3 regions of the Providencia hangzhouensis genome follow, and region 1 is predicted to be linked to each of the others. Evidence: predicted binding sites of a transcription regulator. Region 1 holds the regulator's gene; each other region holds the start of a gene.

Evidence for each region. Region 1 encodes CRP, which controls carbon source genes, mostly activating them, when cyclic AMP is high. Its sites were predicted from a motif close to ATGTGANNNNNNTCACAT; they were not measured.
Region 2: the regulator CRP is predicted to act here: its motif matches at 2,308-2,325, upstream of msrB (peptide-methionine (R)-S-oxide reductase MsrB).
Region 3: the regulator CRP is predicted to act here: its motif matches at 2,187-2,204, upstream of epd (erythrose-4-phosphate dehydrogenase).

Annotation. Positions count from the first base shown of each region.
Region 1 is NZ_CP135052.1:331,106-339,485, forward strand. It holds gene PZ638_RS01460 (aminodeoxychorismate synthase component II) at 1-84, shown strand, start outside; gene PZ638_RS01465 (aspartate aminotransferase family protein) at 214-1,446, shown strand; gene PZ638_RS01470 (hypothetical protein) at 1,507-3,084, opposite strand; gene crp (cAMP-activated global transcriptional regulator CRP) at 3,276-3,908, opposite strand; gene PZ638_RS01480 (OsmC family protein) at 4,265-4,666, shown strand; gene PZ638_RS01485 (phosphoribulokinase) at 4,757-5,626, opposite strand; gene PZ638_RS01490 (YheU family protein) at 5,804-6,022, opposite strand; gene PZ638_RS01495 (hydrolase) at 6,019-7,002, opposite strand; gene PZ638_RS01500 (LysE family translocator) at 7,104-7,709, shown strand; gene PZ638_RS01505 (hypothetical protein) at 7,871-8,380, shown strand, end outside.
Region 2 is NZ_CP135052.1:2,251,544-2,259,923, forward strand. It holds gene PZ638_RS10110 (D-hexose-6-phosphate mutarotase) at 1-874, opposite strand, end outside; gene gapA (glyceraldehyde-3-phosphate dehydrogenase) at 1,105-2,100, opposite strand; gene msrB (peptide-methionine (R)-S-oxide reductase MsrB) at 2,456-2,869, shown strand; gene PZ638_RS10125 (YeaC family protein) at 2,985-3,290, shown strand; gene pncA (bifunctional nicotinamidase/pyrazinamidase) at 3,399-4,025, opposite strand; gene ansA (asparaginase) at 4,048-5,067, opposite strand; gene sppA (signal peptide peptidase SppA) at 5,235-7,091, opposite strand; gene PZ638_RS10145 (NAD(P)H nitroreductase) at 7,563-8,114, shown strand; gene selD (selenide, water dikinase SelD) at 8,126-8,380, shown strand, end outside.
Region 3 is NZ_CP135052.1:886,656-895,035, forward strand. It holds gene tkt (transketolase) at 1-1,904, shown strand, start outside; gene epd (erythrose-4-phosphate dehydrogenase) at 2,217-3,236, shown strand; gene pgk (phosphoglycerate kinase) at 3,329-4,492, shown strand; gene fbaA (class II fructose-bisphosphate aldolase) at 4,552-5,628, shown strand; gene PZ638_RS03830 (LysR family transcriptional regulator) at 5,694-6,575, opposite strand; gene PZ638_RS03835 (sodium/glutamate symporter) at 6,893-8,077, shown strand; gene PZ638_RS03840 (agmatinase) at 8,132-8,380, shown strand, end outside.

The sequences.
Region 1 (8,380 bases):
CCTATAGAAGGCGTTCAGTTCCATCCTGAAAGCATTCTGAGTGAGCAAGGCCATGAATTACTAAATAATTTTCTAAAATATTAATTTATAAATCTGGTTCAGAATAAATTAATTATGCATATTATGCCCTTTGCTATTGCTCTTTTTTGATTTTTTATTCATATTTAATGATTATATTTTCATTATCGCATTAAATAAGAGCAGGTGAGGGGTATGTCAGAACAATACGCAGCAGCAGAACAACACGCAGTTAATCGGCAGACTTTCGATCAAGTTATGTTGCCTATTTTTTCGCCGGCGGAATTTATTCCAGTTAAAGGTGAAGGTAGCCGTGTCTGGGATCAGCAAGGTAAAGAATATATTGATTTTGCTGGTGGGATCGCGGTTCTTGCTTTAGGGCATTGTCACCCTAGTTTGGTGGCTGCTGTGCGTGAACAAAGCGAAAAGCTATGGCATGTCAGTAATATTTTCACCAACGAGCAGGCGCTAAAGTTAGCACAAAAACTTACGAATGCGACATTTGCTGACCGTGCGTTTTTTGTGAATTCAGGCTCAGAAGCTAACGAAGCCGCGTTTAAATTAGCGCGTCGTTACGCTATCACCAAATATAACCCATATAAAACGAAGATTATTGCTTTCAAACAAGCCTTCCATGGGCGCACATTATTTACCGTTTCGGTGGGCGGGCAAGCGAAATATGCAGATGGTTTTGGGCCAAAGCCTGCGGATATTATTCATGTGCCTTTTAATGACCTGGATGCGGTCAAAGCGGTCATTGATGAAAATACCTGTGCTGTGGTGTTAGAGCCCGTACAAGGGGAAGGTGGTGTCACCCCTGCGACATCAGAATTCCTGCAAGGAGTTCGCAAGCTATGTGATGAAAATAATGCATTGTTGATTTTTGATGAAGTACAAAGCGGTATGGGGCGTACAGGTAAATTATTTTCTTATATGCATTACAACGTTGTGCCTGATATTTTAACCACGGCAAAAGCATTGGGTGGCGGTTTCCCTATCAGTGCAATGATTACTACTGAAGAAATTGCGAAAACGATGGAAGTGGGTTCGCATGGTACCACTTATGGCGGTAATCCATTAGCTTGTGCAGTAGGTAATGCGGCGTTTGATATTATTAATACAGAAGATGTATTAAATGGCGTTCAAAAGCGCCGTGAATTGTTTATTGCTCATTTGAATAAGCTTAACGATAAATACCACATTTTTTCTGAGATCAGAGGAATGGGGCTCTTAATTGGTGCTGAGCTTGACGGCAAACTATTGAACCGCTCGAAAGATATCCTGCAAGCCAGCGCAGTAGAAGGGCTGATGATGCTCAATGCAGGCACTAATGTTTTACGTTTTACGCCTTCGCTGATTATTTCGGAAGAAGAAATTAATAGCGGCATGGCGAAATTAGAAACGGCAATAGAGAAGTTACTGAGTTAATGATTAATTGAAAGTTGCAGAGGCATTAATGTCTCTGCAACTAGTTCCTTAAGCAAGCGGTTATTTATTATCCAAGAGGCTTAATTCAGATTGAAGGTGAGATATATGAGCTTCTTCTTTGACTATTTCTGTCATAAGGTTTTTTATATCTTCTAATGTTTTTTGTGGGTCTTGCAAGGTATACTCTAAGCTTTTAGCTTTTGGTATTTTATTTTTAGGGATTATTGTTTGTTCTTCTTTACTTTGCGATAATTTATATCCATTACTAATAAATTGTTTGCGAGCTTTTGATTTTTCGGTGTGGCGTATTTTGATATTAGGCTTTTTTTTTCTAATAATTGATTTTTCTTTCCGATCTAAATTATCTGTTATTTTAGATTTTGTGTGGTTTTCGGAGGTGGTTAAATTAACCACTGTTTCTTTCTTCTTGTTTTCTGAACTATACCCAGAATCGACAGAATTCTCTGAAACATAACCAGATAAATTAGAGTTTATACTTTCATTACTCGAATAAAAATTAATGCTTGAATTCTGATGGTTATCACTAAAAAATTCATTAAATATTGTTTTTGCATTTTCACTGATAATATCAGAGTCTGACTTATTTATTATGCGAGTTGCATCATCAATAATATCTTGTGAATACGCTTGTTTAACAAGTTCGCTACTCTCTGTATTTAGACTTTCATCTTGTGCTTTATACCAGTCAATACCATCATTGTCCCAAGCTAGTTGTTTATTTGTGGTAGATTCATTGAAATGATCTTCTAACGTGCTAATGGCTGATTCCATTTTATTAAAAATATTTCCGCACTCTTTATTTTTGTCAGGTGATGGTTCAGTAGAGTCTAGAGTATTGATATTATTTAATTGATTATTATCTTGAAATACTTCTTTATTCGAATCTTTAATTTTTTCGTGTTTTTTTATTAAATTTTGACTGGTTATAGTAGTTTTATCTATAATCTTAGCCTCGCCATTTTCAAATTTAACGCATAGTTCTTCCTTTTTATTTGTTTTAAAAACATCTCTGAACTTGCGAATACTTTTTTCATGAATGGATTTTATTTTATATTTAAAATTAGATAGCATACCTGCGGAACGGTTTAAATGAAAATCTACAAACGTTGAGGTTTCAACGTTGTTTTTTTTACTTGTTTGCATTGGTAAGTCTTCCTGAGTTTTATGGGTAATTGAATGGTCTTCTACTGGGGTAAAATTTTTTTCTATTTTTCTCGAATTTTTAAATATGAGGGGATAGCGAGAAACTAAGCTCTGATCTTGAGAACTAGGCATATTTTTAAAAAAATCAAGGCTAGTCTTGAAATCGATAGAGCGGATGTCAATATTTTTATTTTTTTGAGTTTCAAAAATAGTTTTATGCTTAGGATAAAATGTCTTATGAGTTGGCTGGGTATTAGGTAGCAAACTTCCTATATTTAATGAAGATACAAAGTTTTCACGTGGTGTCTTTTTTATCTGTTCTGTAGGTTGTTTCACTAATGTGGGGGAATTTACAGATGCTTGATTTGCATATTGTAAGTTTTCAAAAAAGGTTTTATTCTTAATAAAATCTTTTTTGTTATTTTCTAATTGTGGCGAAATAACTTGGTTTTTTGTGCTAGTAATAGTGCGCATATATAAAATCTCGGATGATTAATTATTAATTATTTTATATAAGTATATTTTAATTAATATCAAAAAACGCGAGTGTGCTAGAAAGTCAATAAAGGGGCCATAAGCAAAGAAATGAAAAACAGCGCTATATCATTGATATACCGCTGTTTACAATAATAGCCCAGCCAAAGGTGGCCAGGCTGAAAGGTTAATTAACGTGTGCCGTAAACCACAATTGTTTTACCATGTGCAGAGATCAGGTTTTGGTCTTCTAACATTTTCAAAATACGGCCAACTGTTTCACGGGAACAACCCACGATTTGGCCTATTTCCTGACGGGTAATTTTGATTTGCATACCGTCTGGATGTGTCATCGCATCAGGTTGTTTGGCTAAATTTAATAGAGTTTGAGCAATACGGCCTGTAACGTCTAAGAATGCGAGGTTACCGACTTTCTCAGATGTTGTTTGTAGGCGACTAGCCATTTGCGCAGAAAGGCGCATTAAAATATCAGGGTTAACCTGAATCAATTGACGGAATTTTTTATATGAAATTTCAGCAACTTCGCAGGCGATTTTTGCTCTAACCCACGCAGTACGTTCTTGCCCTTCTTCAAATAACCCAAGCTCACCAATGAAATCCCCCTGATTCAGGTAAGAGAGGATCATTTCTTTGCCTTCTTCATCTTTAATTAAAACAGCCACCGAACCTTTAACGATATAGTAAAGGGTTTCTGCTTTCTCACCCTGATGGATAAGAGTGCTCTTGGATGGATATTTATGAATATGGCAGTGTGACAAAAACCATTCAAGAGTAGGGTCTGTTTGTGGCTTGCCGAGAACCATTAGCGTTATCCTCTGTATGTTATTGCAGCCATTCGGAAAAACGTACTAGAAAGGCTGGCTTTAAAGTCACTAGCTTAGCATATTAATTTGCCTTATATACCTTTAAATAATCAAGGGGCTGATTACTTCAGCGTTTTTGATTGCTCTTGGTAACGCAAATTGATATCAACACTATAATATGATCAATTAAACTGTTGAGTTTTGATCTTAATCCTATCAACTAAGTATTGTTTGTAGCATATTCAATAAAGAAAGTCTTCCCTGTATCGCTTCAGCCAAATAAAGTTGATATAACATTCCTTATATCTATGGAACAATGTAGCCTTTAAACCGATTTCATTTCAAGGGGAAATACAATGGAAGCAAGAGTAAAGTGGGTTGAAGGGCTTTCTTTCTTAGGAGAGTCTGCGTCTGGGCACCAGGTGATGATGGATGGCAATGCGGGTGATAAAGCCCCAAGCCCAATGGAAATGGTGTTAATGGCAGCGGGGGGTTGTAGCGCAATTGATGTCGTTTCGATTTTGCAAAAGGGCCGCTACGATATTACGGATTGTGAAGTTAAATTAACCTCACAACGTCGTGAAGAAGCCCCTCGTTATTTTGTGAAAATCCATTTGCATTTTATTGTGACAGGGAATGAATTAACGGAAAAAGCAGTCGAACGTGCCGTTCAACTTTCTGCTGAGAAATATTGCTCAGTCGCATTGATGTTAGAGAAAACCGTTGAAGTCACACACAGCTTTGAAATAAAAAACTAAAAATAAATTTAATTTTTATTAATATATTTGAATTGAAAGATGCTTACCTTAATTAATGATAAGCATCTTATTTTTTAATCAAAAAATAATTTAACTGTTGTTCTTTTGATTAATTAGTTTTTCGACTATTGGTGCCATAATTAATTCCATTGCTAAACTGAGTTTCCCTCCTGGGACGACAATTGTATTCATTGCTGAAATAAAAGAGCCGGATATCATTGACAGCAAATAGGGGAAATCAATTTGCTCTAGCCCACGAAAGCGGATCACAATAAAGCTTTCGTCTTGTGATGGGATAGCTTTAGCCGAAAATGGGTTAGAGGTGTCTACCGTAGGAACGCGTTGAAAATTGATATGGGTGCGAGAAAATTGTGGCGTGATGTAATTAATATAGTCCCCCATTGAACGTACAACAGAGTCCATAACCGCTTCGCGGGAGTGCCCTCTCTCTGTGGTATCGCGGATCAATTTTTGGATCCATTCGAGGTTGACAATAGGGACAACACCTACAAGCAAATCAACATGTTGTGCAACATTATGTTCTGGAGTGACAACGCCACCATGCAGCCCCTCATAAAATAAAATATCTGTTTTGTCTGGTAGCGGCTCCCAAGGGGTAAATGTCCCAGGTTGCAAGCCATACGGTACCGCTTCATCATAAGTATGTAGATATTTACGGGACTGCCCACAACCTGTTTTTGCATAGTCGATTAAGGTTTGTTCAAGCAACGCAAAATCATTCGCTTCGGGGCCAAAGTAACTGATGTGCCGGCCTTGTTCTCTGGCTTTACGGATAGCCATATCCATTTCAGGGCGTGTATAGCGATGAAAGCTATCCCCTTCTAATGTTGCTGGTTGGATATTTAATTGGTGAAAAACTTTACGAAATGCTTGGCTAGTTGAGGTTGTGCCAGCTCCGCTCGAACCAGTGATAGCAATGATTGGGTGCTTTTTGGACATCGTGGACTCCCTGTGTTGCGCTTATAAGCACTATTTTAATCAATAGTGCATGAAGCGGATTAACGGGTGTTAGGGTTTTGAGTTTTATTTGATGGTTTTACGACATGATTGTGTGGAAAACCTGTAACTTAATTCATGATAGATGATGACGTAAAAATGAACCATAGAATAAAAACATCAGACAGAAAAACTCCCCTTAGGCATGAAATTAACCGATTCATGCAATTCAGACCAGACTAGCACAATTTCACCAGAAACTAACTGCCGTTTCACATCGTTGACCTTATCTTGTAAGCTTTTTTCATGGGAGCCGTAGTCGGTTCCTTCCCGTAAGACATAGCTTTCAATTAGGTTTTCCAATGTTTCAGGTTCAAGTTCTTGCCAAGGAATAATCACATTATTTCCTTATCTAAATAAGGCGTTAACCATTGAGGGATGCGTGTTTCTAACCACATTTGCGGTTTTCTCAAGGTACCGCTCACAAAGCCTACGTGCCCACCATGTTCTGTCATTTGGTATTCCACATTGTGGGGTAAAAATGATAAATCAGGAACAACCTCAGGCGCCATAAATGGGTCATCTTTAGCGTGGATAATCAATGTTGGCTTCGTGATGTAAGCTAATTTAGGTAATGCGCTGCATTTTTGATAATAATCTGTCGCATCATCAAAACCATGAATACGAGCAGTGATCACATCATCAAATTCACGGATGCGTTTTAGTTGTTTAAGCTGCAGCAAGTTTAAAGGTAGTGAGCCAGGGTAGCGTACCAATTTACGCGTTGCATTACGTTTTAAGCCATTTAGTAAATAGCGTTGATAGAATTGAGATATTCCTTTTTCCATCCGCAAAGAACAGGCTTCTAGCATTAATGGGGCCGAAACCACGACGCCCGCATCTAAATCTGCATTTTGCCCACTTTCTGCGAGATAGCACGCTAACATATTACCACCAAGAGAATAGCCGACTGCGGCCGTCGGCGTATCACCATAGGTTTGTTTTAACCAACGGAGAAAATAGCGAGCATCACTGGTTTCACCTGAATGGTAAATTCGCTGTTGGCGATTGGGTTCACCGCTACAACCGCGAAAATGCATAATTACACCCAACCAACCATGCTTTTGGGCCGTTTCTAGCATCCCGTGGGCATAAGGGCTCTTAAAATTGCCTTCGAGACCATGGAAGATCACTAAACGTGGCTTATGTGCCGCTAGCTCAGGTTTTTCACTCCAAGCGAGATCGATAAAATCGCCATCAGGCAATTCAAGCCGCTGCCATATTGGTTTGATTTTCGGTGTTCTACGGAAAATCCTTGGCAGTAATGTTTGGAGGTGTGGATTTTTAGCCCAACTTATTGGACGAAAGTTTTCTGACATAGCCTTATTTTTATTTAATGGGGACTCTTGTGAGTCACATAACATACTGTTATTTTTTTGTGATGCAAGTAAACAAATTTGAGTTTGAGGCTAAATTATAAATGACATTGGGGCTGGTTTTTTCTCTTTTTACGTTTTTATTCATTGCTGCAGTCACTCCCGGCCCTAACAATATGTTGCTAACGTCAAGTGCAGCAAACTACGGTTTTCGCCATACAATAATATTATGCCTTGGTATTATGTTAGGGATGCAGTCAATACTCTATCTCTCCGCATTCGGGGTTGCTGCACTTTTATTGCTCTATCCTGCGCTTCATGTCGCCTTAAAATTCGCCGGAAGTCTATATTTGCTATGGCTAGCATGGAAAACAGCGACAGCAAATTATGCCCCACTGAAGACGAATAGCGAAGTTGCGAAAAGCATTACTTGGTATCAAGGCGGCTTATTACAGTTTTTAAACCCCAAAGCATGGATGATGGGGCTAGGCGCTGTCGGGGGATTTAGCCTCCCCGGTGAATTATTTACCCAATCTATTTTAATGATGAGTATCGCATTTGTGATAGTTAACTTAGTGGCGGGTTTAATTTGGATGGGGTTTGGTTCATTAATTAGCCTATTTTTACGTAGCCGTCGTGCTTGGTTTATTTTTAACTGGGTGATGGGCTTATTAACTGCACTGTGCGTGCCGTTAATTTGGTTGGAATGATCTTTGTTGTACGTGCTAGAGACTTTATAAGAGTTCGATAGCTAATACATAAAATAAATTAAATATTTGTGGCTGATTTTATCTTAATAGGCTATATAATTAGGCTGAGATTAAGCCGTAAATAGAAGAAAGATTCTCTACTATTTGAAGGAATAAAGTAAATGCTTTCCGAAATTATAGAAAAGAATAAAAAAATAATTAAAGGTGAGGATATTGATTTAGTTGTTAAAAAATTATATTTATCCTCTCCGTCTGTAGGTTTCATGAACACAGATGACTCTACATATGTGATTTTAAATCAAATTAGTAATAAATTTTCAGTTCCCTTTAAACATATTTATGTTACAGGATCTGCTCATATAGGATTTAGTTTAAAGACATCTAATGAATATAGTAAAGGTTCATCTGACTTAGATATTGCTATAGTTGATGGCTTTCTTTTTGATAAAATTTTAAATGGCATAGTGGATGATACATTTAACTTTACTAAGAAGTCATCATTTAAGAGTTTTGAGGTATATAAGAGTTATATAAATAATGTAGCTAGAGGATTTATTCACCCATTTTATTTTCCATTCGGAAATACTAGAAAAAACTGGTTTGATTTCTTCAACGAACTAACTTTAGATCATAAAGAGAGTTATTCTAAGATATCAGCTTGCTTGTTCTCT
Region 2 (8,380 bases), 1.9 Mb from region 1:
GCGGCTTATTATCGCGACTGACCATCACTAAAGAAAGACGAGCAGGGTGTTGTGCTTCACTTTTCATCGGGACGTTGATCCTTGCCGTTTCTACACAAACCATTTGTTTGTACCCATTATTTGGCATGTCATCCATGCTACATGATAATTCTGCCCAAGGGTTCCAACAGACAACATCACTATTATGGTAATGGTGAATTTCTATTGTACGTGCCCAGCCATCATCACGTAATAAGCTGTATTCTTCCGGTTCTGAATAAATACGATCGGTGTGCTTATTAAATTTGAGTGGCTCATTCACATAAGCTTCTTTATCTGCGACTTTATCGAAGTAGTGGCCGCCTAACCCATAGACGGTGGCTTTTTGGATATCACTGATATTGAAATAACTATGCAATGCGGCAGTCGTTTCGAAATCTCCATAACTTTCTAATTCAAGTTCACATGTTTCCCCAAGTTTCATACGTAAGATCAGGGTGAACTCATGGGGCCATAATTTACGGGTATAGTCGGTATCCGTTAACGTGAAGGTTAAAATAACACCATCTTCATGTTCATTATGTGCGGTGAATTGCCAAGGTAAAATTCGTGCAAAACCATGACTAGGACTGGCAACAGGACCGAACCAAGGCCAACAAATAGGAATACCACCGCGAATAGCAACGCCTTCTTTAAAGGCACTTTCTGAACTTAGCCATAAGCAAGGTTTTTGCCCCGCGGGTTGCCAATCAATAAGTTGAGCGCCTTGTAAACTGACAGCACCACGTACTTTGGGATGTGAAATAACAATAAGTGGGAGCTCATCGAGTTGGCGTTGAGTAATGTAAGCAGAGACTTGTTTAATGACTGGTAGTGCAAAAAGTTTGTCGTGCATGGTATTAGGCCTGTGTTCATTCACTTAAATTATTTAGAAGTTCCTGTGTGGCATACTTAAAGCCGCAGTGAATCGTATTCGTTCTAAAATAAGTCATGTTTATAGCGTATCCAATAGAAGATCAACCATAAGCGATATTGTAGAAAATATGAAGTGTTAATTTGTTATTGGATACGATACAAAAGAGCCGCCAAATTGGCGGCTCAGTTAGACAGATTACATTACAGCTCTTATTTAGAGATGTGAGCGATCAGGTCTAAAACTTTGTTAGAGTAACCCGTTTCGTTGTCATACCAAGAAACTAATTTAACAAAGTTGTCGTTCAGTGCGATACCTGCTTTAGCATCAAATACTGAAGTCAGTTTTTCACCGTTGAAGTCAGTTGATACAACGTCATCTTCAGTGTAACCCAGAACGCCTTTCAGTTCGCCTGCAGCTGCTTCTTTGATAGCATCACAGATTTGAGCATAAGTTGCTGGTTTTTCTAAACGAACAGTTAAATCAACAACTGATACGTTAGGAGTAGGTACACGGAAAGACATACCAGTCAGTTTACCGTTCAGCTCAGGGATAACTTTACCTACGGCTTTAGCAGCACCGGTTGATGAAGGGATGATGTTTTGAGCAGCACCACGACCACCACGCCAGTCTTTATGTGAAGGACCATCAACAGTTTTTTGTGTTGCAGTTGTTGCGTGAACTGTTGTCATCAGACCTTCAACGATACCGAACTTGTCATTGATAACTTTAGCCAGTGGAGCTAAGCAGTTAGTTGTACAAGATGCGTTAGAAACGATTTCTTGACCTGCGTAAGCTTTGTGGTTAACGCCCATAACGAACATAGGAGTATCATCTTTAGAAGGGCCAGTCAGAACAACTTTCTTAGCGCCAGCTTGGATGTGTTTACGTGCAGTTTCATCAGTTAAGAAGATACCTGTTGCTTCAGCAACGACGTCAACACCGACTTCGTTCCATTTCAGGTTTGCAGGATCTTTTTCTGCTGTTACACGGATTTTTTTGCCGTTTACAACTAGGTGACCATCTTTAACTTCAACAGTACCGTTGAAACGACCATGAGTTGAGTCGTATTTCAGCATGTATGCCATGTATTCTGCATCGAGCAGGTCGTTGATAGCAACGATTTCGATGTCAGAACGCTCTTGTGCAGCACGGAAAACGATACGGCCAATACGACCAAAACCATTAATACCTACTTTGATAGTCATAGTATTTCCACCAGCTATTTATTCGTGAATTAAGTTGTAGTTAAAGTTACCAAAACCTTGCCAGCCGTCAAGCGGAATCGTGTCAATTATTGAAAAAAATCAATTCTGATACCACCAATTGCTTATTTGTCAGCCACTTCAGCGGCAAATACAGCCGCACGTATTATCGGGATTGTACGGCATAATGAAACCATCTATCAGTGATATATGTGATACGGTTCACAAATCAAAACGGAAAGTAAGATGCTTCTTAGTTTAGAATAGTTTTACAGAAAATGTTGTTAATTTTTTGTTGATTGAAATTGATGTATGATAACCATCAACCACTTTAGTTATTTAAATATTTAGGTATGACATGTCAAGTAAAGATAAACAACCTATTGATATTTCAGAATTAAATGAGATGCAGCGTTACGTTACACAGCAAGCGGGTACCGAGCCGCCATTTAGTGGCCAATTATTGCATAACCGTAAAGAAGGTGTGTACGAGTGCTTATGCTGTGGTTCACCTTTATTTATGTCTGAGACCAAATTTGATGCAGGTTGTGGGTGGCCAAGTTTTTACCAACCCGTCAATGAAGAGGCAATCAAATACATTGAGGATTTCTCTCATGGGATGCACCGCATTGAAGTTCGCTGTCAACACTGTAATGCGCATTTAGGGCATGTGTTTCCAGATGGTCCTCAGCCTACTGGTCAGCGTTACTGCATTAATTCAGCATCATTAAGCTTTATTGATGACGATAGCGGTGAAAAGACGCGTGGATAAATAGCTGAAGCGTGCTGAAGCCATTTTTTTTAGAATGACAAAAACGATTCAGCTATTGGCTGAAATCAAGAATAATAAAATAATGAGTGAATTATGTATTTGAAGGAGCTTTACCGTGAGCGTTGAAGTCAGTCCTGAGCAACTTGAACAATTATTAGCAGTGATGACCCCTGAAATTTATGAACGCCTTGTGACCGCTGTTGAGCTCGGTAAATGGCCAGATGGTGTGATGTTAACGCCAGAACAAAAAGAACATAGCTTACAAATGGTATTATTGTGGCAGTCACGGCATAACCATGACCCTGAGCATATGACGGTAGGGACTAATGGTGAAATTACGATGAAGAGCAAGCAAGAGCTAAAAACGTTGTTTCAAGGTGAGATGTTAGCAACATTAAAACCGCAAAATAATGATGAATAGCTTGTTTATTCAATATGATGCTGCATAGTGACAGTGTCACTAAAACAAGTTTTCTCAATTACTAGATTTTCAATTATTACATGAGAAAACTTGTCCATAAAACATGTCCTAATGCAGGTCGGTTAATGTAATTAACCTCGCACCTTGATTTTGCATTTCGACTAAAGCTTCTTGGCTGTCATTGGCCCCGAGATTGACGCCTCTACACCCATCGACTAAAACATCTACGGTATAACCTAATTTTAACGCATCTAACACAGTAAATTTGACACAGTAATCCGTCGCAATTCCCATAATAATTAAATGCGAAATATGGTGTTCTTGTAGCCACGTATGTAGGCGCGTTTGGCTAATTTTATCATTATCAAAAAAGGCACTATAGCTATCAACCTGGGGGTTTTCCCCTTTGGTAAAAATTGCACTAATAAGCGATTGATTTAAATTTTTGTGTAATTCAGCGCCATGTTCACCTTGTACGCAATGAATAGGCCACCAAACTTGTGTAATACCATTTAGCTCACCGACTTCGCCAATTTGAGTATTTGAATTGGCCGCGAAACTAAGGTGTGTCGCAGGGTGCCAATCTTGGCTTGCAATGATGTCTATTTGTTTTTGTTGGCAAATATCCATCGCTTTATTAGCAACATCAATAACATGTTCGCTTTCATTTACTGCTAATGTGCCACCCGTGCAGAAATCGTTTTGTAAATCGACTAACAGTAATGCTGCTTTCATTATGTCCTCAGTATGTTATCTGTTATTCATCAGCATAGCTCAACTCGCCGCGTAAATTATTCTGCATTAACTCACGGATTAAAGCAGGGGTATAATTTTGACTCAGTAAGTAGTGCAATTTACTTAAGGCGGCTTCAAAAGTCATGTCATATCCACTTATCACACCCGCTTCTGCAAGTGCGTGTCCTGTGGCGTAGCCTTCCATATTAACACGGCCAGAAATACATTGTGTCAGGTTCACCACAATAATCCCTCGGTTCGTTGCTTCACGGAGTATGCGCAGTAATTCAGGCTGCTGAGGGGCATTACCGACACCGTAAGAGCGCAATATCAGCGCTTTAACGGGTTGTTGGAGAATGTTGCGTACAATTTCAATTGATAGCCCTGGATAAAGTGTCACAACGCCGATAGGTTGAGGTGTAATTCGGTGACTTTTAAATTCACCTATACCAATAGGCGCAGGGCACGTATTAAATGAGCGAATATGAATGCCAGCTTCCATTAATGGCGAACAGTTAGGTGAACTGAAAGCATCAAAGCCATCTGCATGGGCCTTAACAGTGCGGTTACCGCGATATAATTTATTATTGAAAAATAATCCCACTTCATTAATGGGGTAGTTTGCTGCTAAATATAATGCATTTAGTAGATTAGTTTGCCCATCAGAACGTAATGCTTCTAAAGGGATTTGTGACCCTGTCACTATTACGGGTTTTTTCAAGTTTTCAAACATGAAAGATAACGCTGAGGCAGTGAAAGCCATCGTGTCAGTGCCATGTAATATGACAAACCCATCATAAAGTGGATAGTTCTCACGTATATCATCAGCGATAAGTTGCCAGTCTTCAGGAGTGATATCAGATGAATCAATTAAAGGCTGATGTTCACGGATCGTAAACTCAGGCATTTCAGGGCGGTGAAACTCGGGCATCTGAGCTAACTGAGCTTGCAAATGACCGGAAACAGGAATATATCCCTGTGGTGAATGGCGCATGCCAATTGTTCCACCAGTGTAAACAACATAAATTGATTTCTTCTGCATCTTATTACCTAATTTATCCAACTTATCGAAGGAGAGTGATTATCAGGATTTTGACGTATTTGTTAGCGTATTACTATCGTTAACTTGCGAATAGTTAGATTGATATGAGGTTATTGATGGGTTTGTGAGAGAAATCCCCTTCATTGAATCTGAAGGGGATTTAGCGATTAGTTAATTTCCGCGCAATTTAAACAAAAAGCATAGCGGTTTTGTGGGTCATTCATTTTTAAGAAAAATTGCGCTTGTTGGCGGATATCCGTCGCGACTGCTGGTGGTAAAAATACGTGTAGCACATCCGGCATGGCGGCTTGAACGTTTGTCGTTAATTCAAGTAACAATTGATCCATAAAGGTCAACTCAGGCTTCATCCAATCTAACTTAACGTCAGTGAGTTTAGCGAGCTCAGCAGCTTTATCTACGGCATTATCAAAATCACCTAGTTGGTCTACAAGACCATTTTTAAGCGCGTCTTGCCCAATCCATACACGGCCTTGAGCGATTTGGTCTATCTCTGCCGGTGTTTTATGGCGAGATTTAGCCACTAAGCCAATAAATGTCTCATAGCCATTCTCAATGGTAATTTGCATCATGTCAGCAAATTGTGGGCTGATCCCTTTAGTCAAAGAAATATCGGCTAATGGCGACGTTGATACGCCATCAGTATATACCCCTATAGAATCTAAAGATTTTTCAAAGGTATTAATTACGCCAAATATACCAATCGAACCAGTCAGCGTGTTTGGACTGGCAATGATATAGTCCGCTGGAGTTGAGACCCAATACCCCCCAGATGCAGCCATTCCCCCCATAGATACAACAACAGGTTTACCTGCAGCATGAGCAGAAGCCAGTTCACTGCGGATCAAATCAGAAGCGCTTACGCTACCACCTGGGCTGTTAACGCGCAAAACTATCGCTTTAATATTATCATCAAGGCGAGCGTCACGAATTTGTGCTGCGATGGTATCGCCTCCTGCAATCCCAGCCGTTTGTGGGCCATCCATGATAGCACCTTGAACGACAATCACGGCGATATTGCCACTTTGATTAGCATTGGTATCTGCTATTTTAGTGGAATAATCATAGATACTAATATTATTGAATTGTTTATCTTCTTTATTCCAGCCAAAGTGTTTACTGAGTAAATCTTCAACTTGTTCGTTAGTATAAAGTTTATCAACCAATTTTTGTTTTAACGCGTATTGTGCGCTATCGCCTTTGACTGAGCGTAATTTCTCTAAAATAGCATCAGCCCCAGGAAAAATTTGTGTGCTGGTCGTATTACGGTTTTTGGCGATTTCTGTGAGGTAATTGTTCCAAAGAGCATCCAGCCACTGTTTATTGGCTAAACGTGCTTCAGGGGACATCTCATCACGCATTAATGGCTCAACCGCTGATTTATAGGTACCAACACGGAAAATATGGCTACTAACTTTAAGTTTTTCTAACAGTGACTTGTAGTAGAGTCCATTCGTTGCAAAACCATATACCCCAACCGCACCTTGCGGTGTGAGGTAAATTTCATCAGCGTAACTGGCGAGGTAGTATTGCGACTGATTATAACTGTTACCAATGGCGTAAACCTGTTTCCCTGAACTTTTAAATTCATTGATTGCTTTACCGATATAAGCTAGAGAGGGCTGATCGGCTCCAGCTAAATCATCTAGGCGTAATACCATCCCTGTAATGCGATCATCATTTGCAGCGGTACGGATGGTATCAACGATGTCGAATAGTGAATTTTCTTGCATTCGGCTGTTTGAGGTACCAAGTAATTCACGGCTCATACGACCAAATGGGTCTGGAGTAGAGACTTGGTCTACGATAACCCCCTGTAAATCCACATACAAAGCACCAAAATAATTTTTTTCGGGTTGAGTCTCTGTCTGATAAAGAGCAATCGACCCAATAACAACAAAAAATAATACTAAGAAAATGGCGTTGAAAACGAATTCCCTAATAAAGTTCAGTGCTCGCCAGCTAATTCTAAAAATGGTAGCGATGATGTCCCATAGTTGACGCATGTTTTCTCCTATCCTGCATATTCTGCACCACAAGGGTGTTGGCTTCATTTGTTTGCCGTTGACTTATGGCACAAACTATTTTTGGATATTACATAAATAGTTCTTTCTACAGTTGGGTTACTTCAGCCTGTAGCACGAATTAACAACAATATACTCAAAAGCAAATCTGTTACCCGATCACCACATCGAACACTTGATATCTTAGTTGTATCAATACAATTAGTTGCAATAGCGGGCTATTTTTATGCATAACAAAATTATGATACGCAAGGTACAATGCTTCAATGATATTTTTCACATGTGACAAATGATACAATTCAATGAATTTATAACGTAATTTTACCTAACGAATAACTGTTATTGTTGTATTAGTGTAAGCGATTTTCCTTTAAGCTTAAACAATAGATAGCGTGGGTATAATTATCTAATTGAATGATTATCATATCAGTTTACTCTTAAACGGAGACAAATATGGATGCTTTGACCCTTTTGTTGAACCGCCGTTCAGCTTCAAGACTTACAACACCAGCACCGCAAGGCGAAGAACTCGACAATATACTTGCTGCGGGGATGAGAGCACCTGATCACGGTGCTTTGAAGCCGTGGCATTTTGTTGTTATGCAAAATGAGGGGATTAAACGCTTCAGTGAGCTATTGGAAAAAGCAGCAATTGAAGGGCAATTAGGCGCAGAGGTACAAGAAAAAGCTCGTAATGCCCCTTTTCGCGCCCCATTAATTATTACTGTGATCGCTAAATTAAAAGATCATCCGAAAATACCACAATGGGAACAATTAGTTGCTGCGAGCTGTACGGTTCAAGCAATGCAGATGGCAGCAGTAGCTCAAGGTTTTGGCGGTATATGGCGCTCAGGTTCATGGACAGAAGATGCTGTGGTTCGTGCCGGATTAGGTTGTGGAGATAACGACCGCATTGTTGGGTTCCTTTATTTAGGAACTCCAGAGCTTAAAGCGCCAGTAAAAGTACAAGCTCCTGATATGACAGGCTATGTATCTCACTTCTAAAGAGAATAATAATGACTGAAAAAATTAGATTAACTCAATATAGTCATGGTGCTGGTTGCGGTTGTAAAATTGCACCGAAAGTATTAGAGCAAATTCTGCACACAGAGCAAGCAAAATTTCATGATCCACATTTGTTAGTTGGTAATGAAACTAAAGATGATGCGGCCGTTTATGATTTAGGTAATGGAATAGGCATCATCAGCACAACAGACTTTTTCATGCCGATCGTTGACTCCCCATTTGAATTTGGTCGGATTGCAGCAACC
Region 3 (8,380 bases), 560 kb from region 1:
TGGGCATGGCTGATATTGCTGAAGTACTGTGGCGTGACCATATGAATCATAACCCAGCTGACCCACACTGGGCAGATCGTGACCGTTTTGTACTGTCAAACGGCCATGGCTCAATGTTGATTTATAGCTTACTGCACCTCACTGGTTATGACTTATCTATTGAAGAGTTAAAAAATTTCCGCCAATTACACTCTAAAACACCGGGCCACCCAGAATATGGCTATACTCCAGGTGTTGAAACAACAACCGGTCCTTTAGGTCAAGGTATTGCAAATGCAGTGGGTTTTGCGATTGCAGAACGTACATTAGCAGCGCAATTTAACCGCCCTAACCATGACATTGTTGACCACCACACTTATGTGTTCATGGGTGATGGTTGTATGATGGAAGGTATCTCGCACGAAGCGTGTTCTTTAGCGGGTACACTGAAATTAAATAAACTGATCGCATTCTATGATGACAACGGTATCTCTATTGATGGTGAAGTTGAAGGTTGGTTTACTGACGATACCGCTGCACGTTTCGAATCTTACGGTTGGCATGTTATCCGTGATATCGACGGCCATGATGCATCACAGATCAACGCGGCAGTGAATGAAGCGAAAAGCCAAACTGATAAACCAACACTGATTATGTGTAAAACTATTATTGGTTTTGGTTCACCAAACAAAGCGGGTTCTGAGTCTGTTCACGGTGCGCCTTTAGGTGATGCTGAAATTGCAGCAACTCGTGAAGCTCTGGGGTGGAGCTACGGCCCATTCGAAATTCCTAAAGATATCTATGAAGCTTGGGATGCTCGTACTGCAGGTAAAGAAAAACAAAGCGCATGGGATAAAAAATTCGCCGCATATGCAGCGCAATTCCCTGAACTAGCTGCGGAATTCACTCGTCGTATGAATGGTGAATTACCTGCTAACTTTGACGCGGATGCGAAACAATTTGTTGAAAATCTGCAACAAAACCCAGCAAATATCGCAAGCCGTAAAGCATCACAAAATGCATTAGAAGCATTTGGTAAAGTATTACCTGAATTTATGGGCGGTTCTGCGGACTTAGCGCCAAGTAACTTAACCATGTGGTCAGGCTCCAAAGCACTGAACGTAGACCCAGCGGGTAACTACATTCACTATGGTGTTCGTGAATTTGGTATGTCAGCTATCATGAACGGTATTGCGTTACATGGCGGTTTCATTCCTTACGGTGCGACATTCCTGATGTTCGTTGAATACGCACGTAATGCGGTTCGTATGGCAGCACTGATGAAAGTGCGTAGCATCTTTGTTTATACTCACGACTCTATTGGTCTGGGTGAAGATGGCCCAACTCACCAACCGGTTGAGCAACTGGCAAGTCTGCGTGTGACACCAAATGTCAGCACATGGCGCCCTTGTGACCAAGTTGAATCTGCTGTGGCGTGGAAATATGCTATCGAACGTAAAGATGGCCCAAGCGCATTAATCTTCTCTCGTCAAAATTTAGAGCAACAACCTCGTACTGCTGAGCAATTAGCCAATATTGAGAAAGGGGCTTACATTCTGAAAGATTGCGCAGGCACGCCTGAGTTAATCTTTATTGCGACAGGTTCTGAAGTGGAACTGGCCGTTAAAGCGGCTGAGCAATTAACATCAGAAGGCCGTAAGGTCCGTGTTGTTTCTATGCCATCAACCGATGCATTTGATAAACAAGATGCGGCATACCGCGAAGCTGTTTTACCTGCCAATGTGACAGCACGTGTTGCTATCGAAGCGGGTATTGCAGATTACTGGTTCAAGTACACTGGTTTAAACGGTGCCATCATCGGTATGCATACCTTTGGTGAATCTGCTCCAGCCGAAGTTCTGTTTAAAGAATTCGGTATTACAGTAGAGAAAGCGGTTGAAGCTGCAAAATCTTTACTGAAATAAAATAAGAAGGAATGAGCCCCGAATTTTGGTTCTCATTTCTAATTATCTTGCTGAACAACGCCTAGTGATAAGCTAGGCGTTGTTTTTTTGTGCACCAATATAGGATTTTCTATTGCGTTCTGTAAATATATCCCTTAATCTAACCTTAGATAAGCTGAACCGTTTCAGTCATGTATTGCTGAATGAAAATATTTTTTAAAAATGTCGGTTGAAGCACACTTTTGATGTTTGACAGCTAAAATGAGCAGTAGAGTTGGTGTGAGTCAGTTATCCTTAGCAACCGTGTGATTTTGCTCAGATACAAGGTGTAGAATGGCAATCAGGGTAGCAATAAACGGCTTTGGCCGCATTGGTCGAAGTGTTCTAAGAGCGTTGTATGAATCTGGCCGTCGGGCAGAGATTATCGTGGTGGCGGTTAACGAACTTGCTGAACCTGAAGGTATTGCGCATTTGCTGAAGTATGATTCCAGCCATGGGCGTTTTGCTTGGGATGTACGGCTTAACGGAACACTTTTACAAGTTGGTGATGATAATATTCGTTTATTTCATCAACGTGAGCTGCATGAGTTGCCTTGGAAAGAGTTGGGTATTGATGTCGTTTTAGATTGCAGTGGGGCTTATGGCTCACGGGATGATGGGTTACTGCATTTAGCAGCAGGGGCGAAAAAAGTGTTATTTTCTCACCCGGGTACTGACGACCTTGATGCCACTATCGTTTATGGTGTTAACCATGAAAGCCTAACCGCTCAAGACAAGATTGTTTCCAATGCTTCTTGTACCACCAATTGTATTATTCCAATTATTAAATTACTTGATGAGGCATTTTCGATTGAATCGGGAACCGTGACGACGATTCACGCGTCAATGAATGACCAGCCCGTTATCGATGCCTATCATAAAGATTTACGCAGAACTCGCGCAGCGAGTCAGTCTATCATTCCTGTTGATACCAAGTTAGCCGCAGGAATTACACGAATTTTTCCGAAATTTAAAGACCACTTTGAAGCCATTTCTGTTCGTGTACCGACGACGAATGTGACAGCGATTGATTTGAGTGTTACCGTACATGACGATGTTTGTGTTGAAAAAGTTAACCAACTACTGCGAAGCGCTGCACAAGGGCATTTTCGTGGTATAGTGGACTACACAGAATTACCGCTAGTCTCGATGGATTTCAATCATGATCCACACAGTGCTATTATTGATGGTACACAAACGCGAGTTAGTGGTAAGCATTTAATTAAAACCCTGGTTTGGTGTGATAACGAATGGGGGTTTGCTAACCGGATGCTAGATACAACATTAGCAATGGCAGCGACAGGTTTAAACTAATTGGCGACTGACAGACAGCAGGGCATGATAACTTTATTGTTTTGCACAGTCGCTGATGGAAACTTTATAGAGAATCAACGAGAGGATTCACCATGTCTGTAATTAAGATGACCGATTTAGACTTAGCGGGTAAACGCGTATTCATCCGTTCTGACTTAAACGTTCCTGTAAAAGATGGCAAAGTTACTTCTGATGCGCGTATTCGTGCTTCATTACCAACAATTGAAGCTGCTCTGAAACAAGGCGCTAAAGTCATGGTCACTTCTCACCTTGGTCGCCCGACCGAAGGCGAGTACAACGAAGAGTTTTCACTGCAACCTGTTGTTGACTATCTGGCCGATAAAATGGATTACCCAGTCCGTTTAGTTAAAGACTACCTTAACGGTGTTGACATCGAAGCTGGCGAGTTAGTTGTGCTGGAAAACGTTCGCTTTAATAAAGGCGAGAAAAAAGACGACGAAACGCTGTCAAAACAATATGCGGCATTGTGTGATGTTTATGTGATGGATGCGTTTGGTACGGCTCACCGTGCACAAGCGTCAACACATGGTGTTGCTAAATTCTCTCCAGTGGCTTGTGCTGGCCCACTACTGAGTGGTGAGTTAGAAGCATTAGGTAAAGCATTAGATAACCCAGCTCGCCCAATGGTTGCGATTGTTGGTGGTTCTAAAGTGTCAACTAAACTGACTGTATTAGATTCTCTATCTAAAATTGCAGACCAGTTAATTGTTGGTGGCGGTATTGCGAATACCTTTATCGCAGCGGAAGGCAACAATGTTGGTCGCTCATTATATGAAGCAGACTTAATCCCTGAAGCGAAAAAATTACTGGCAAACTGCCAAATTCCAGTACCGACTGATGTTCGCGTTGCAACTGAGTTCTCCGAAACTGCACCTGCAACTCTGAAAGCAAGTACTGAAATTAAAGACGACGAACAAATTCTGGATTTAGGTGACGAATCTGCACAGCGTTTGGCTGAGATCCTGAAAAATGCCAAAACCATTCTTTGGAATGGCCCAGTAGGCGTGTTTGAGTTCCCTAACTTCCGTAAAGGTACTGAGATCGTTGCAAAAGCGATTGCTGATAGCGACGCATTCTCTATCGCTGGTGGTGGTGACACCCTAGCGGCTATCGATTTATTCGACATTGCTGACAAAATTTCATATATCTCTACTGGTGGCGGTGCTTTCCTTGAGTTCGTTGAAGGCAAAAAGCTCCCTGCCGTTGTGATGCTAGAAGAACGTGCTAAAGCGTAATTAATTGTTCATACACAACAGGCAGCGTAGGCTGCCTGTTTACCACAGGACCTTTTCACATGTCTAAAATTTTTGATTTTGTTAAACCGGGTGTTCTTACTGGTGATGATGTACAGAAAGTTTTCGCAGTTGCTAAAGAAAATAACTTTGCATTGCCAGCGGTGAACTGTGTTGGTACGGATTCAATTAACGCCGTACTTGAAGCGGCCGCTAAAGTTCGTGCTCCAGTTATTGTTCAGTTTTCTAATGGCGGTGCTGCATTTATCGCAGGTAAAGGCCTGAAAGCTGAAGGCCAACAAGCTGCAATTTTAGGTGCGATCTCTGGTGCTTATCATGTACACCAAATGGCTGAGCACTATGGTGTTCCTGTTATTCTGCATACTGACCACTGTGCGAAGAAATTACTGCCATGGATCGATGGCCTGTTAGATGCAGGTGAAAAACACTACGCAAAAACCGGTAAACCACTGTTCTCTTCTCACATGATTGACCTGTCAGAAGAAACACTGGAAGAAAATATCGAAATCTGTGCTAAATATTTAGCGCGTATGGCTAAAATCGATATGACTCTGGAAATCGAACTAGGCTGTACTGGTGGTGAAGAAGACGGTGTTGATAACACAGGTATGGACAGTTCTGAGCTGTATACTCAACCAGAAGATGTTGCATATGCATACGAAAAACTGAATGCAGTAAGCCCGCGTTTCACTATCGCGGCTTCTTTCGGTAACGTTCACGGTGTTTATAAACCAGGTAACGTTCAGTTAACGCCAAAAATCCTGCGTAATTCACAAGACTACGTTTCAGAAAAATATAACCTGCCACACAACAGCTTAGACTTCGTATTCCACGGTGGTTCTGGCTCAAGTGCTGCTGAAATCAAAGAAGCAGTTAGCTACGGTGTTATCAAAATGAACATCGATACTGATACTCAGTGGGCAACTTGGGATGGTATTTTACAGTACTACAAAAAGAACGAAGGCTATCTGCAAGGTCAGTTAGGTAACCCAGAAGGTGCGGATAAACCTAACAAAAAATACTATGACCCACGTGTGTGGCTGCGTAAAGCACAAGATTCAATGGTTGTTCGTTTAGAACAAGCATTCAAAGAACTGAACTGTGTTGATGTACTGTAATTAACGCGCATTAAGTTTTTTGTGATTAATCCCCTAGTAAGGTAACTTGCTGGGGGATTTTTTGATCATGTAGATACTGGTGCTTTACTTAATTGTGAAAGTAGTTTTAAAAACAGCGCTTCACTTTGTGTTAGCGGTTTACTCGCCTCGGTGATTGCACATATGTGGTTATGAAAGACAGGGGAGTCGCTCATTTCTATGAGTGAATGGCGGAAATTAATATGTGAGGCATAGTTTTCCGGTAAAATACCCACATAGTGGCCTGAAGCGATAAAGGTAGCTACAGCCTCAAGGCCAGCGGCTTCAGGGCCTCGGCTAAATTCACCCGATGCTAAAATACTTTCAGTGAATGGGTGTGGCCGATAAACTAATGCTAGATTATGTTTGTTGTTGGCGGTATTGGCAGAAACATAAAGTTTATGGTTTTCTATAAATAAGAATTGATAATTATAACGGTTATTTTCGTGATATTGCCCGCGAATACCGATTTGAATTGTTCTGTCACTAAGCGCTTTATTTAATTGATTATGGTTGAGGATGCTTAGCTCTAATTTAACATTAGGCGCCTCTTGGGTAAATTGAGCAATAGTGGCTGATAGATGACAGAGTGGATCCGTTAATATATGTTCAATAACACCAATAACTAATGTTCCAGATAAAATCCCATGGCGTTCATCGACTTCAGTTTTGATATTATCTAATGCTTTCAAAGCAGTATTGGCTTTTTCGATAACAAATAAACCTGACTCAGTTAGCTTAAAACCAGAAGGGCCTCTTTCACACAATTGGACACCGAGTTTTTCTTCAATTTCACGGATATGGCGGCTTATTGATGCTTTTGACATATTTAGTTTTTTTTCTGCAATGGTAAAGCCACCAGCTTCTGCAACGGAAGTAAAAACACGTAATGATTTTAAGTCTTTTTCAGTTAATTTTTTATTATGCATATTTATACCTATTACGTGAAATCAATCACTAAATGCTAATCTATCTTATTTTTTATTGGGATACAAATAGCATAATTAATACTATTTTATTTTAATTATTAAAATTGTTTTTATTTATATAAAAGGTTTCATTTTATGAAACCATAGGATCAAAAATATCACTTTTATTCCTAGCGGATACGTATATCTTAAAGTTGTAGTTGTTAATAGATTATTACCAAAGTGGCGCCACAAAATAATAATTAATCCAAATATATATAAATACAAAAGGATTCTAATTTATGGTCACAGATGAATTGTTAACAATAAAATTAGATATGATTACATTTACAGCATTAGGGGCCTTATTATTAATTGCTAGTAATGTAATCATAAAGAAATTTCCATTTTTTATGAAATATTCAATTCCTAGTCCGGTGATCGGCGGGTTTATGTTTTCTATTGTAATGTGGTTAGCTTATCAATTTAATATTGTTGAGCTTAATTTTGATAACACATTATATGACTTATCGATGTATATATTTTTCGTCACAATAGGTTTAATGACAGGTGTTAAATTATTAGTGAGTGGTGGAAAAATATTGCTAATTTATATGGTGATTTGCTGGGGGCTGGCATTTATGCAAAATGGCGTCAGCATTGGTTTATCATATGTTTTAGATATTGAACCACTAGTTGCTATGATGGCAGGCCAAGCCTCGATGCAAGGTGGTCATGGTATGGCGGCATCTTTAGCACCGCTGATTGAGTCCTTTGGTCACGACCAAGCCCTGAATGTTGGGTTAGCGGCTTCGACTTTTGGTTTGATTGCAGGGTCAATTCTAGGAGGGCCTGTTGGGAACTGGTTGATCCAAAGAAATAAATTAAAAATTGAAACTGACCATGTTGATTTGGACAATTTAGCGGAAAGTAACGATACCGAAGATAAAATTACGGCTCAACAATGTATTATTACAGGAGCAGTTATTTTAAGTATACTCGCTATCGGAATGCCGACAGCAAAATGGATAAGTACAGTAACAGGGTTTACTATTCCTGGACATATTTTTAGTTTGTTTGTTGGTGTTATATTTCATTCAATCAATGAAAGAAAACCAATAATTAAAATATCTCGCAATACAGTAGTATTAATTTCTACTTTATCACTAGAAATGTTTTTAGTGATGGCTATGATGAAGTTAAAACTTTGGGAATTATATGAGTTAGCGTTACCTCTAACTATCATATTAATATCACAAGTTATTACAACAATATTAGTTGCCATATTTGTTGTTTATCGCGCATTAGGTAAAAACTATGATGCTGCTGTTATGTCCGCTGGTTTTATTGGACATGGTTTAGGTGCAACACCAAATGGCTTAGTGGTTATGGACGCTATTTGTAATAAATATGGTTTATTCTCACGAAAGGCATTCATTATTATACCAATCGCCGGAACAGTATTAACGGATATTGTTGGTGTCCCTCTATTTGTATTCCTAGCTAACACATTTGGTGGCTAAGAAATAAAAAAACAACAAAAGAAAGAAAACTAAATCTAAGAAGGAATAGTTTGTATGAAAAAATTAACGACACCCCCACATGTTGGCCATAAAACATTTTTATATTCAGAATTAGTGACTGAATTGACCAACATTGAAGCGGATATTGCCATACTAGGGATGCCATTTAGTTCAGCTTATAGTGCTCATGCATTTACCAACGACCAATCTCGTGCTCCACAATATTTACGTGATATGAGTGACCGAATTGTTAGGCATCCAGATCATTATGATTTTGATATTGATGGGCCACTACTCCAAGGC